2 regions of the Alteromonas sp. ABH4_452 genome follow, and region 1 is predicted to be linked to the other one. Evidence: predicted binding sites of a transcription regulator. Region 1 holds the regulator's gene; the other holds the start of a gene.
What was found. The regulator FliA, encoded in region 1, starts transcription of late flagellar genes. The targets are predictions, from matches to a motif close to CTAAAGNTNNNNNNNNNNNNGCCGATA.
Positions count from the first base shown of each region.

Region 2: a site for FliA is predicted at 1,755-1,781, ahead of ACYX4N_RS18195 (DUF3530 family protein). Genes of this name have one in related genera too.

Region 1 is NZ_CM149973.1:3,749,700-3,753,958, reverse strand. Features, by position in the region: gene flhA (flagellar biosynthesis protein FlhA) at 1-75, shown strand, start outside; gene flhF (flagellar biosynthesis protein FlhF) at 105-1,514, shown strand; gene ACYX4N_RS16135 (MinD/ParA family protein) at 1,520-2,386, shown strand; gene ACYX4N_RS16130 (RNA polymerase sigma factor FliA) at 2,383-3,114, shown strand; gene cheY (chemotaxis response regulator CheY) at 3,151-3,534, shown strand; gene ACYX4N_RS16120 (protein phosphatase CheZ) at 3,569-4,259, shown strand, end outside.
Region 2 is NZ_CM149973.1:4,247,290-4,251,548, reverse strand. Features, by position in the region: gene ACYX4N_RS18205 (AmpG family muropeptide MFS transporter) at 1-214, opposite strand, end outside; gene ACYX4N_RS18200 (hypothetical protein) at 314-637, opposite strand; gene ACYX4N_RS18195 (DUF3530 family protein) at 781-1,668, opposite strand; gene rluA (bifunctional tRNA pseudouridine(32) synthase/23S rRNA pseudouridine(746) synthase RluA) at 1,814-2,530, opposite strand; gene rapA (RNA polymerase-associated protein RapA) at 2,581-4,259, opposite strand, start outside.

The DNA.
Region 1 (4,259 bases):
GGGCTGCATGTTCTTTCATACCAAGAAGTGCCTGACGACAAACAAATAAAAATAGTCAGTTCGGTCGGTCAATAATCTGACACTGGGTGATTGGAGAGGTTGCAATGAAAATTAGACGTTTCTTCGGCAAAGATATGCGTGAGGCGCTAAGCCAAGTTAAAGCTGAGTTGGGCAGTGATGCAGTGATCATGTCAAATCGCAAAGTCGCTGACGGTATCGAGCTTGTAGCAGCCTACGACAAAGAGCCTGAAGCTAAGCTTTTCACGCCTAAGGCGACACCACAGACCGCTGCTAAAACGCCTGGCCAAAAGGCTGTGCCTAGCTTAAGTGAAATTATTGGCGACGATGGCCCTGATAGCTTAAAAGCCTTGCTGGAAAAGCAGCATGGTGGAAACCCAGTTGCAGGCAGTTCTGCACAACCAGCACAGCCAATGTCAGCGAACGCTAAGCACGCCAACGAAATTGCATCTCACTTAGATTTTTCAGAAGCGTTTATCGACGACCTTGAAACACAATCACCAGCACAAGATGCTATCGAGCAACAGACTTTTCCTGAGCATCAAGCGTCAAGTATGGGTGAAACTCCTGTATCCCAGTCTGCTGAACTAGCTCAAATCAAAGAAGAGTTAGCTTCACTTCGCGACGTATTGCAGTATCAAGTTGCAGACCTAATGGAAGCGAAGAACAAGCGTCAAAAACCTGTTCATCAATACTTGGTCACGCGATTAACCGATATGGGTTTGAGTAGTGCACTAGCAACTCAGCTGATTAGCTATACACCGGCTCATTACAACGAACGTGACGCGTGGGTATATCTTCTTAACCTATTGGCTAATCGCATAAATGTTACCGGAAACGATATACTAAGCTCACAAGGTGCCGTTGCATTAGTCGGGCCTACTGGTACAGGTAAAACAACCACTGTTGCAAAGTTGGCCGCCCGCTACGCGCAAAAATACGGTGCAGAATCGGTAGCTATGATAACTATTGATACGTATAGAATTGCAGCCTATGAGCAACTAGCGACATACGGAAAAATTATTGGCTGTACTGTGCGAAAAGCGCAAACTAGTGAAGAACTAGCAGATTTATTGTTCCAACTTCGTCATAAGCGACTAGTATTGATTGATACAGCAGGTTTTAGTCAGCGTGATAGTCGATTAATTAAGCAAATTAAGCAGTTCGACAATGGCCAAATGCCAAAAGTTAAAAAATATTTGGTAGCGCAAGCCAATACGCAATATCCGGCTTTGCAGAGAATCATTCAAGCGTATGACGATATTGAACTAAGTGGCTGTATTTTCACAAAGTTAGATGAGTGCTACTCTTTAGGAGAGGTACTTAGTGCAGCGGTTGAATACCAACTACCGGTTAGTTATGTCACCGATGGTCAAAAAGTGCCTGAAGACATTAAGATTGCAGAAGCGAAATCTTTAGTTTCCGCTGCTGCAAAGCTTTATAAAAAGTACGGTTTGAATCATACTAGTAGTAACAACGCAATTAAAACAGCATAAGCAGTATGATTGACGATCAAGCGAGTAGCTTAAGAAAAATGAAGCAATCACGGTTAATCAAAGTAATCGCCGTCACCGGTGGTAAAGGTGGCGTCGGTAAAACAAACATTACGCTTAACACTGCTATCGCCATGGCGAAGCAGGGCAAGCGTGTAATGGTTCTTGACGCGGACCTTGGTCTTGCAAACGTAGATGTGATGCTAGGCCTGCGAGTTGAGAAAAACCTATCTCACGTACTCTCTGGCGAGTGCACGTTGGACGAGGTTTTAGTAACAGGCCCCCACGGTATTAAGATTGCGCCCGCCACATCTGGTACGCAGTCAATGGCGGAACTCTCACCCACACAGCACGCTGGCTTGATAAGAGCGTTTAGCGAGCTGCGTTCTCAAATAGACGTATTAATAGTCGACACCGCTGCTGGCATTTCAGATATGGTATTAAGCTTTTCTAAAGCCTCCCAAGATATCATGGTGGTGGTTTGCGATGAGCCAACATCACTAACTGATGCGTATGCGCTGATAAAAATCCTTAACCGTGAGCACGGTGTTTTTCGCTTTAAAGTTGTGGCCAATATGGTTCGCGATGTGCGAGAAGGTCAGGAATTATTTAGCAAATTAAGCAAAGTGACAGGGCGTTTTCTCGATGTTGCACTAGAATTAGTGGCGACGGTGCCATTTGACGAAAATATTCGCAAAGCTGTGCGTAAGCAAACAGCTATTGTTGATGCTTTTCCAGGCTCTCCTGCAGCCGTAGCGATAACCAAGCTAGCAAACAGGGCGCTTACTTGGCCTATTCCAGCGCAGCCTGGAGGTCACTTAGAATTTTTCATTGAACAATTAGTTGCAGAAAAAGCCGTAGGAAGTCAACGTTGAACAGCAAGGCAGCCGCTTATCAACAGCAAACAGATAAATCGCAGTTAGTCGAAAGACATGCGCCCCTGGTTAAGCGTATTGCGCACCATTTGATGGCGCGCCTGCCTGCGAGTGTACTTGTTGATGACCTTATCCAATCAGGCATGATTGGTTTGTTAGAGGCTGCTCGAAACTTTGATGGGTCAAAAGGCGCAAGCTTTGAAACCTTCGCAGGTATCCGCATTCGCGGTGCCATGCTGGACGAAATACGCAAAGGTGATTGGACGCCACGTTCTGTTCACCGAAATGGTCGCGCGATAACAGAGGCGATATCTCAGGTTGAAGGTGAAACCGGGCGCGACGCACGAGATTCCGATATTGCTGACAAGCTTAATGTGAGCTTGCAGGATTATCACCAGATGCTCAATGAAGTAAATGCCGGGAAGTTGGTCGGCATTGAAGATTTAGGTGTGTCGGAAGATGTGATCACTACCGAGCAAAGTCGAGGCAGTGATGCACCGTTAGAAGATTTAATGCAGGGCGCATTTCAAAAAGCGCTGGCCCATGCAATAACGACATTACCCGAGCGAGAAGCGATTGTTCTTTCACTTTACTATGATGAAGAACTAAACTTAAGAGAAATAGGCGAGGTTCTCGACGTAAGTGAGTCGAGAGTCAGTCAAATTCATAGTCAAGCCATGTTAAAACTCAAATCACGAATGAAATCGTGGCAAGCTGACGAAGAATAGAAATTAAAAACAATTAACCCCTCAGTGGAGGCTATTTTGGACAAAAGCATGAAAATTCTCGTGGTCGATGACTTTTCAACCATGAGACGTATCATCAAAAACCTGCTTAAAGACTTGGGTTTTGCCAACATTCAGGAAGCGGATGACGGAAGCACTGCATTACCTATGTTACAACAAGGCGATTTCGACTTTGTTGTTACTGATTGGAACATGCCTGGTATGCAGGGTATAGATTTGCTCCGCGCGATTAGAGCCGATGACAAACTTAAGCATTTGCCAGTACTTATGGTGACCGCCGAAGCGAAGAAGGAACAGATCGTTGCCGCCGCCCAAGCGGGTGTGAATGGTTACGTCGTTAAACCTTTCACCGCGGCAACGCTTAAAGAAAAATTAGATAAAATATTCGAACGTTTAGGTTGATCCAGACGCTCACCAGATAAATGAGGTTTACTGGATGTCAACGAATGTAAACGTTCCAATATCGTTAGAAGAAGCAAAGCAGCTTGTCACTTTTCTCGAAGAAGGTGACAAGGCTTCAGCTAACGCACTACTTGAAGCCGTCTCAATGAAAGAAAACGTTGAGCTATTCGCTGAAGTAGGCAAGTTAACGCGTCAACTCCACGACGCATTAAACAACTTTCAAATAGACGACCGCATCAAAAATCTAGCTACAGACGATATCCCTGATGCCCAGTCCCGCCTTACCTACGTAATTGAAGAAACCGAAAAAGCTGCTAATACTACTATGGATGCCGTTGAGGCGAGTATGCCCATCGCTGAACTGCTATCGGAGCGGATCGAAAAGGTTATGCCAGAGTGGAAAAAGCTGATGAACCGCCAAATCGAGTTGGGTGAGTTTAAGGTTTTATGTGCAGACTTAGACGAATTGTTGGAAGACGGTTCGAATCAGTCGGCTAAACTTACACAGTTACTTACTGAAGTTTTGATGGCACAAGGTTATCAAGACTTGACTGGACAGGTTATTCGTCGCGTTATCGACTTGGTTAAAGAAGTCGAAGATAGCCTTGTAAACATGCTTACTATGTTTGGCGAACGGGACGGTGCAGAACAATCTAAACCTTCCAGCGTTAAGGCCGATAAGATTGATGGTGTAGAGGCAGAAGGCCCAATCATTGATGCTGACA
Region 2 (4,259 bases), 500 kb from region 1:
AGGTGGCGAAGATAATACCGAACAAACCAATCGCCGAACGCGATAACCCTTCATCCTTTAACCATGCCGATAATACTGAACCAATCATGATCCAAGGGAAGCCACTGGAAACGCCAAAAAGAAAAATGGTTAAGAAGCGTTTGTCATTGAACGTTTTTAATGCAGTTAGCAATACTTCGGCCTTTGGCGTTGACTCAAAAGTGTATTGAGCCATGAACCATTGTGTTTAGCAATAAAACTGTGGGGGCATGATGAACTTTTAAGCGATACGTTTTAACCCAAGGGGGAGTATACCGTTGTAAGTGAGCGGAAATTAGGGGCGGATCCCGACGCAATCCAGAGGGCAGTGCCCTAAACCTTCCAAAAAGTTAACACAGTTTGTTAACTCATCAACAAGAAACTGGTCTTTTGTTAGTTTATCTTCATTCCAGTAATGCACTTGATGAAGCAAATGCCAAAAAACACGCTCTTTTTGCGTATATGGCTGGGTTAATGTGCATTCAATTTGCCCCCATTCTTCCATACTATCCCAAAAGAATAGCTCGATCTCCTCGATAGGAAGCTCTCCCTGCCAAAATGCTCGCAAATAGAAACACAGCTGTTTCGCTTTGTTATCTACAAAATCTTGAACATTCACAAGCCACTCAACCATCGTTGTTTGCTAAAAAATAGTATAGCCCATAACATGACTACCATTGACTTCAACATCCCATTATTCGTATGAATAAAGGTAGGTAACTGTTTTGGATACTGATTTAGCCTAATCCTAAGATAGAGGAATTACCAGCCTAGATGCCTAGTCCAGCCTATGATGCTATTTGCAACTATATGAATATTCGGGGTTTTGTTGATTTCTTTTATACTAAAGGTTAAAGAATTATTTGGCAGGTGGACTTGCCTATAGTGCAATTTCAGTTCGTTTTTTGCACGAACCTTTCTTTTCATTGCGGTGCTTGCTTCCCAGTCATTAAAGTTTATTAAAGACAAGTCAAGAATGGGAAAGCTGGCTTTCGCGATAGTATCAATCACTAAGTTATTTGTTTTTTCTTGTGGCCAGAATGGCGATATAGCGACAAATGAGTCTGGTTGTAAACCAGGCTGCATTTCTACTGCAGACAAGTAGGCCGTTGCAAGCATTCCTTGCGCAATGACCATGCGGTATCCCGTTCTATCTTGCAAATAATTATCTAAAGCACTGAGTTGCAGCGTTAGTGCTGTCGTTGTTGATTCAAAGTCAAGGTACTGAGTCAGTTGATCACTTCTCGGGTGGATGATTGATTCACTACCCATCGATGGGGATGCGCTTTCTGCTTGGGCTTCACTGGTTTGTTCTTCAGTAGTTAGAACCGATGGTGAGCTTGTCGACAAATTAAATGGGCTGATAATTACGTTCCACCCTTTCTCAGCAAGCATACTCGCTAGGCTGTTACCTTCTGCAAGGGTCAAGCTAGATGGAAAGGGTTCAGTGAGTATCACGGCAACACCCAAAGGGAGCGGAGTTCGTGCCTCAATGAAAATAACAGGGGCTTTCTCTTCGCCCACCATTAACGCGTCCACTTCTCCGGGCAAATAGGCATTACTTACATCTGTGAAAAAATCACAATGCGCCGTTACAGGCAGCAGCGATACGATAACTGCAAATGTTATAAGAAGAGCGTGCCTTTTCATAAAAAACGGTTTGCCTTTACCTATTTTTGATTTGCGCGGTTACGGCAGCATCAAATCAATTCATACACCAAGTATTCTAAGAAGGTTATCGGCAGAACCTTATAAAACTGAAATGAAGTCCATAGATAAAATAAAGAACCGCTAACTACTCAATACTTTCAGAAAGGGCTTTGGGTTGGTACTGGCTAAAAGGTATAGGAATGTGAAAATGCTGCCAGTGCCCGAATGTAGGGTGGGAAAAGCTTAAGCTTTCTGCATGTAGCTGCAAGCGAGAGGCCATAGATAACGCTTCTTCATGGGCATAAAGTCTGTCCCCTAAAATAGGGTGGCCTAAAGCAAGCATATGCACGCGCAGTTGGTGAGAGCGACCTGTGATGGGATAAAGGGCAACTAAAGAGTAGGGTAAACCTTTTTCATCATGGGAACGCTCGACAATGTCAAAATGCGTTACAGCTTTTTTGCCGCGCTCGAAGTCTACCATTTGCTTCGGTCTGTTCGGCCAGTCGCAAATAAGGGGTAAATTAACCTCTCCACTGTCTTGTGCTACATGACCATGTACTCGGGCAAAATACCGCTTTTTAGTTTGTCGGAGTTCAAATTGCTTTGATATATGGCGATGACTCTCTTTATTCAGTGCCAGCACTAAGATACCCGATGTCGCCATATCTAGCCGATGAACTACCGTCGCGGTAGGGTATACACAATTAACACGGCTAATGAGCGAGTCTCGGTGCCCTAAGGCCTTTCCTGGCACGCTTAACAGCCCGCTAGGCTTGTGCGCTACCACCACATCCTCATCTTGATACAGGATATCAAGATAAGGCGTCATAGGTGGGTTATAAACAAAACTCGGGTTTGCCATTATGTACTCGTTACTTCAACGTTGTTCTTTTAGTGCTTAACATTTTGCATTTACGGGTTGTTCACCACAATACGTATTGCGTCTAGCTGAACATCAGCTTCCTGAATGACCTTATCGAGCGCATTCATTTGCGTTTCAATAAATTCAATTTCGCTATCGCGCACAGCAGGGTTGCGCTTTTGAAGATCGCGCAAGCGCTGTATTTCATCATTCAATGTGCTATGCATATCGTTAAGGGCATCATGCTGCTTTTGGTTAGCCTCATGATGGGCAAGCTTACGTGCTTTCTCGATTGCAAGTTCAAGCGGCTGTTGCAGTGCTTTTAGAAGTTGAGAAGAAATTTTGCGGCCAATTTTACGCTTAACATCAAAACTTAAGTCAGAAGGATTGCCCTGCGCATCTAAACATACCCGCACAGGCGTTTGTGGCAAGAAACGGCCTAATTGAAGCGCTTTCGGCGCTTGTGCATGCAGCACGAAAAGGGTTTCTATCCAGTAGGCGCCCTTCGGCAAAGATGGCTCGGCAATAAAGCCCATGCTGCTTTTTCCGTGAACCTCGGTGAGTACTACATCAATAGCGGTATGTACTAGCGGGTGGTCCCAACTTAAAAACTGTACGTTTTCAAGCGTGGTGGCAACACGGCGCTTGTAAGTAACCGTCATGCCTTCTGGGTCAAGCCCTGGAAGCTGGCTTACCATGGATTCGGTTGGCATAAGAATAAAGCAGTCATTGCCTTTTTCGTCTTGCTGGACGCCGATAGCGTCAAATACACGGCCCATAAAGCGCGACAAATCTTGTTCGCTATCAAGGGTGATAATGTCTTCAAGCAGTTGCTCTACACGGCCTTCTCCAGAAGCATTAAGCTCAAGAAGTCGATCGCGACCGGCTTCAAGCTGTGCCACCAGCTGGCTATTTAGCGTAACACTCATGTTTACAAGCTCGTCACGGGCATTCATATCATTAGGGTGTAAGCAGGCACCAATAAGCAAAGGTTTAACGTCGTCAAACACACCAGAGCCGGTCGGACAGGTTTTCTCAAAGGCATTAAGCCCTTCGTGATACCAATCTAGTAAAACGTGCTGCGCGGTTTTCGCTAAATACGGCACGTGAATTTGTACGGTTTGGGTTTGGCCAATACGGTCAAGACGGCCAATACGCTGTTCAAGCAGATCTGGCGTAATAGGCAAGTCGAACAGAACCAAATGGTGAGCGAACTGGAAGTTACGGCCTTCACTGCCAATTTCACTACACAGTAGAATTTGTGCGCCGTCTTCTTCGTCAGCAAAGTAATGGGCCGCTTTATCGCGCTCTACGATGCTCATGCCTTCGTGGAATACACTGTGGCGTATGCCGGTTTGCGTGCGAATGACTTCGCCTAGTTCTTGTGCAGTACGAGCGCTGGCGCAAATAAGCAGAATTTTTTCTGGCTTAACGCTTTGCATAAAATCTAGCAACCACTCAACGCGAGGGTCGTGCTTAGTCCAGCTATTAACAACACTTGCCATACGCTCAGGGTATAGTGAATAGGTTAGGTCACCGCCGCTCACTGCCTCTGAATAAACCTCCGGCAACGCCAATTCATATGCACTTAGTTTACGCTCCGGAAAGCCTTCAATATTGGCGCGACGGTTTCTAAACAGCATGCGACCTGTACCGTGACAGTCGATAAGTTGATGCAGCAACGCATGACGATTTTCCGGCGAGTTTAGGTCTCCCGCATGTTCCATTA